DNA from 2 places in the Escherichia marmotae genome. Region 1 is predicted to be linked to the other one. Evidence: riboswitches for the same ligand, from Rfam matches in the RefSeq annotation. Region 1 holds a riboswitch; the other holds the start of a gene.

What was found. Region 1 has a riboswitch for thiamine pyrophosphate ahead of thiM (hydroxyethylthiazole kinase). Riboswitches for the same ligand answer to the same signal wherever they lie in the genome.
Region 2: it holds a riboswitch for thiamine pyrophosphate, as region 1 does, so the genes downstream of both, thiB (thiamine ABC transporter substrate binding subunit) here and thiM (hydroxyethylthiazole kinase) in region 1, are expected to answer to the same signal.

The regions. Positions count from the first base shown of each region.
Region 1 is NZ_CP025979.1:298,272-301,314, reverse strand. Features, by position in the region: gene C1192_RS01455 (glycoside hydrolase family 25 protein) at 1-584, opposite strand, end outside; gene thiD (bifunctional hydroxymethylpyrimidine kinase/phosphomethylpyrimidine kinase) at 650-1,450, opposite strand; gene thiM (hydroxyethylthiazole kinase) at 1,447-2,235, opposite strand; TPP riboswitch at 2,270-2,366, opposite strand; gene rcnR (Ni(II)/Co(II)-binding transcriptional repressor RcnR) at 2,458-2,730, opposite strand; gene C1192_RS01435 (nickel/cobalt efflux protein RcnA) at 2,851-3,043, shown strand, end outside.
Region 2 is NZ_CP025979.1:2,446,684-2,449,726, reverse strand. Features, by position in the region: gene thiP (thiamine/thiamine pyrophosphate ABC transporter permease ThiP) at 1-151, opposite strand, end outside; gene thiB (thiamine ABC transporter substrate binding subunit) at 127-1,110, opposite strand; TPP riboswitch at 1,141-1,240, opposite strand; gene sgrR (DNA-binding transcriptional regulator SgrR) at 1,274-2,929, opposite strand.

The DNA.
Region 1 (3,043 bases):
TAAATAATCGGCTTTTTGCCCGTGCTCTTTTCAACCATTTTTAGCCACTGACTTACCCGCTTGCGTAATTCTTTTGCCGATAATTTCCCACGTTCTTCTACGTCCAGCACCGCTGGCAGATCGCCTTGTGAGAAATCCACCGTTTGCAGAAATAATCGCGCCTGAACGGAAGCTGAGACCGACGGAGAAAAATAGTGATATGCCCCGCGCAATAAGCCATTTTTGTAGCTTTGACGCCAGTTACGCGAGAAATACGGGTCTACCAGCTTTTCGCCTTCCGTAGCCTTAATAAAAGCAAACTGTAAGCGGATACCGTTGTCGCGCATTTTTGCGACACGTTGCCAGTCGATCCGCGCCTGCCAGCGTGAAACATCAATACCATGAATGGTGTAATTGGCAGGGATTCGAATAGCAAAAGATTTGACCGGGCGATAACCATAAAAGTGGATGTAGTCTTTAATCTGAATTGCTGTCGACCAGAAAAAATTCACCGTCTGACGAGGATAAATCGCCACGATGGAAATTAGCCCCAGAGCGCAGAACAAGGCGGTGAATTTTTTTCGACTGGCTATTTTTAGCTGCATTGGTTTCATCCCTGAATTTCAGCGCGAACACGCTGAAAAATGCCAAAGCAGCTATAGTATGATGCTCACCACCAGGCGTGAAAGTGGTGAACCGGACCATTCCCGTGGCCAACTTCCAGCGTGTCGGCCTGGGCTAACGCCGCTGATAGCCAGCTTTTTGCTTCCTGTACGGTGTCAGCCCAATTCGTGTGACGCGGACGCAGCGCTGCCAGCGCCGCAGATAATGTACAACCAGTGCCATGCGTGTTTTTGGTCATAATACGCGGTGCGGTAAACCGTTGTTCGCCGTCGCGGGTAAACAACCAGTCCGGGCTTTGCTCATCATCCAGATGACCACCTTTCATCAACACGGCACCACAGCCCATCGCCAATAATTCACGCCCCTGCTCCAGCATTTCCTGTTCATTACGCGCGTGTGGAGAATCGAGTAAAGCAGCAGCCTCCGGCAAATTTGGGGTGATTAATGAAACCTGCGGCAATAATTGACTGCGTAGCGTGGCAACCGCCGAAGGTGAAAGCAGCGGATCACCGCTTTTAGCCAGCATAACGGTATCCAGCACCACGTTTTGGATCTGGTAACGTTGCAGCCGTTCTGCCACCGCTTCAACAATATCCGTCTCTGCCAGCATGCCGATTTTGGTGGTATCGATTCGCACATCGCTGAACACTGAGTCGAGTTGTGCGGCAACAAAGTCAGGCTCAATGCGATACACCGACTGTACACCGCGGGTATTTTGCGCCACCAGTGCGGTGATTACCGAACAACCATAAGCGCCAAGTGCCGAGAAGGTTTTAAGATCGGCCTGAATCCCCGCACCACCACTCGGATCAGTACCGGCAATCGTCAGAGCGTTAACCCGTTTCATGCCTGCACCTCCTGCGTCAGTTGCCAGAGCGCATCAAGGAAATGGGGGATAAAACTGCCCGGCCCTTCGCTTCTGGCGACCGCACGTTCTCCGGCTTGTTTCATCCAGTGGCAGGCAGATGCAACATTTTCCAGCGTATCGCCCGGTAATGCACAACTGGCAGCGACAACTGCCGATAATGCACAACCAGTTCCTACTACTTTGGTCATTAACGGATCGCCGCCGTGAATGCCAACGATGCGACGACCATCGGTAACATAATCTACCTCGCCCGTGACCACGACGACAGCCCCGGTTTCATTCGCCAGTGTTTGTGCTGCGGGTAACGCGTTGGCTGCGGCGTCGGTGGAATCCACACCGCGACCACCATTGGCGATACCAGCTAATGCCATAATTTCAGAGGCATTACCGCGTATCGCCGCTGGCTTTAACGATAAAAGTTCGTGGCAAAAATGACGGCGATATTCGAGTGCGCCAACTGCGACCGGATCAAGCGTCCAGGGGGTTTGGGAGCGTGTTGCCTGTTCTACGGCAGCACGCATCGCTTGTGCTCGTAGCTGCGTCAGTGTGCCTACGTTAATCAACAAGGCACTGGCGATGGCCGCAAACTGACTGGCCTCTTCGGTTTCGATAACCATCGCTGGCGATGCACCGAGCGCCAGTAAAGTATTGGCGGTAAAAGTTTGCACCACATCATTGGTCATGCAATGCACAAGGGGAGAGTGTTGGTGAAAGAGGTGTAACGTGCGCGCAGATTGCGCGGAACTCAGCAGGTCGACTTGCATAGTTTGCTCCTGCCATAACGTGAAGAAGCGATGACCTGATGGTCTGTGACTTCCCTACGCTGGCATTATCCAGATCAGGTGATACGGGTATTTCTCAGCCTTCACGCAGAAGGGCACCCCGAGTCGTTTGGTTGCGATGATGGATCGCAGATAAGGATGGTAAGGCCCCGCGCACACGTTGTAAACGAGGAAAAACGGCGATATTACAATAACGTTGTGAAATTATTTTATATAAGAATCCAGCACCTTCAGAACGACATCCAGATCTTCTTCACGCTTTAATTCATCGCCCTGATGAACAATGTGTTCCGTCAGATGGCCTTTAATCACTTCTCGCATCAAGCCGTTTACCGCACCACGAATGGCGGCAATCTGTTGTAGTACGGCAGCACATTCGTGCGGCTCGTCGAGCATTTTCTTGAGCGCGACGACCTGTCCCTGAATCTTACTGGCACGCGCTTTCAGTTTCTGTTTATCACGGATGGTATGAGACATGGCAACACCTGGTTAACAAGAACATGGAAAATCATAGCACTATTAATCTACTGGGGGGTAGTATCATGTACTGGGGGGGAGTAGAATCAGGGCGTCGATTTAATACTAAGAATTATTATCATGACCGAATTTACCACTCTTCTTCAGCAAGGAAACGCCTGGTTTTTCATCCCCAGCGCCATCTTACTTGGTGCGCTTCATGGGCTGGAGCCAGGGCACTCAAAAACGATGATGGCAGCGTTTATCATCGCCATTAAAGGCACCATTAAACAGGCGGTGATGCTTGGACTGACGGCAACTATTTCACATACGG
Region 2 (3,043 bases), 2.1 Mb from region 1:
AGCTGTCCTGCCATATTGTTGCCCAGTCCCCCTGCGGCGCGTTCCACCACAGCGCGAGAAACGCCGCCAGTGCAACCGCCACCACCAGCGTGGCGGCGCTTACACCTGGAATTAACCAGCCAGGAATTAACGGCTGACGGCGCGTTGCCATTCGCTAATCCATGCCTGACGTTGTGCCGCCACTTCGGCTGGCGTGAATTCCAGCGTGGTGGCCGGTTTGGTCAGTTGTTCAAAACCGGCAGGTAGTGCGACGTTTGCTACCGGATACATCCAGTTGCCGGTTGGGATCGCATTCTGGAAAGCCGGAGAAACCATAAACTGGAGGAATTTTTGTGCCAGCTCCGGCTGCTTGCTGGCAGCGGTGCGGGCGGCGACTTCCACTTGCAGATAGTGACCTTCGCTAAAGTTGGCGGCGGCGTAGTTATCTTTCTTCTCTTCGAGAATGTGATAAGCCGGAGAAGTGGTGTAGCTCAATACCAGATCGCTTTCGCCTTTTAAAAACAGGCCATAGGCTTCGCTCCAGCCTTTGGTGACGGTGACGGTTTTCTTCGCCAGTTTCTGCCAGGCTTGCGGGGTGTCATCGCCATAGACTTTTTGCATCCACAGCAGCAGACCCAGACCTGGCGTACTGGTGCGTGGATCTTCATAAATCACCCGCCAGTTTTGATCGCTCTCAACCAGTTCTTTCAGGCTTTGCGGCGGATTTTTCAGTTTGTTCTTGTCATAGACGAAGGCGAAGTAGCCGTAATCAAATGGTACGAAAGTGTCATTATTCCAGCCGCCGGGTACATTGATCGCATCCGCTGACACGCCGCTTTTGGTAAACAGCCCGGTTTTGCTGGCGGCATCTAACAGATTGTTATCCAGACCCAGCACCACATCGGCTTTGCTGTTTTTACCTTCCATCCGCAGACGGTTGAGCAGCGAGACGCCATCTTCCAGCGCCACCAGTTTCAGTTCGCAATGACAGTCGGCTTCAAAGGCTTTTTTGACTACCGGACCTGGCCCCCAGTCGGCAGCGAAGGAGTCGTAGGTATAGACGGTCAGAACAGGTTTCGCAAAAACGGGCGCTGTGCACAGCAACAGCAAAGGAAGACATTTTTTTAACACTTTGCACCTCAAAGAAGAGTGGCAAAGGACTTGAGAAGGAGCCTCAAATCCCTTCGCCGGCGTTATCCGGATCAGGTTCGACGGGTATTTTCTCAGCGCACGCATTTGCGTGGCACCCCGTTGAGAACGGCGTTAGTGTAGTGAGTTTGTTATCAACCAGCAATCATGGATCCGGCGGTGCAAACCACGCTGATTTAAAATCGAACCATCCAAGGGTATTCATGCGCAGGCCGCGCATACTGCGTTGCCCCTGAATGATCAGCCAGTGATGGATCAATGGCACCATCGCTTTGCTGGTCACTAACTGCTGGCACCAGTTCGCCAGATTCATCTCGCCATTGCGCCAGCGCGCGGCATCGGCTTGCCAGTCGATCGGAATACAGTGTTGTAGCAGCGGCACTTCGCACAAATGCGCGAACAGCGAAAAATCCAGCGGCAGCGTAAAGTTGGCGCTGTTAAGCCAGATATCGCTTTCGATCTCTCCCGCATGCCACTGATCGTAGCTGATCTCGTTGATGTTAAGCGTTACCTGATGACTCGCCAGAATTTGCTGCATGATCCTGGCAATTACCCGATGTTCAATATGATCCTGATAAAAGGTCAGGGTAAGGCTTTCCAGCCCGGCGGGTTTTTCGCAATGCGTGGGGCGGGCATGGTGCCAACGGGGGAGCAGTCCGTAGGCCGGGAACCAGAGTTGCTGGTACTGTTCTTCCGCGAAGTAGACCAGATTGCTCGGAGAAAGAACGTAGCTTACCCAGTCTCTGACTTGCTGATTCGCCCCGCGATGGGTGCGGCTGTCGAACAGTAAATAGTAGCAACCTTCTTCCAGGCGGCTTTCAATCTCTTTTTCCTCACCCTGCGGCCCTTTCAGCATTAGCCCTCCGGCTGGCTCGTCGGCAATTTCCGGCAGAACCCAGACGTTAACTTCATCGATGAGTGCCCGATAACCGAAGAAGTCATCGAATGCCTGAATTTTCAACTGATTGGCGCTGTTACGCATTACCGCATACGGACCGGTGCCGATCGGATGACTGGCAAAGTTGCTGATGGTTTCCCATTCCCGCGGCAGGATCATCGCCGGAACTTGCCCCAGTAGTAACGGCAACCAACGATCGGGCTGCGTAAGATGGATATCCAGCGTCCAGGGCGTTGGCGAAACAATTTCAGCAATGTGGGAATAGAGCGGCTGCGTATTGAGCCGTTTCAAAGAGGCGATGACATCGTCCATTTCCAGCTCACGGCCATGATGAAATTGGATACCGGGACGTAAAAAGAAACGCCAGTGAAGTGGGGAAATTTGTTGCCAGTGGTGGGCAATGTCCGCCTCCAGTTCCCCATTTTCCTCATTTATGCGGGTTAACGCGCTGAAGATTTGCCGGGCGATATGCGTTTCGGAACGGCGTAATGCGCTGCCAGGTAGCAGATTACGCAACGGACGATAGTAGAGCACGCGCAGAATGTGCCGCCCCTGGCGGAAGCTACGCCCCAGATGGGAAACCAACATTTGCCGCACAGCGGTTTTATCACCGACGAGTTGCACCAGTTGATCGATACGATCCTGTTCCAGCAGATCCTCCGCCCGCTGTTGCTGAAGCGCAAGTCCGGTGTAGAGGAAGGTCAAACGCGAGCGTTTACCGCGGCCAACCTCCGCCTCCCACGTCAGCCAGCCACGATCCTGCATGGTGTTTAGCAGGGTGCGCATATGACGGCGGGAACAGCTCAATAACTCTGCCAGTTCGTTGAGCGTCGTGTTCTGCGATTTACCCTCGCAGCATTGCCACAGCCGGATGAACTGTTGTTGCAGACGACCTGAAGGCATAAAAGGGGAACTCCTGCGCAAAAGTCAGCAATTTTATTATCCCTATATTAAGTCAATAATTCTTAACGATGAAGCAAGGAGGTATCCCATTCGTCAGTTTTATCGGCACTATTT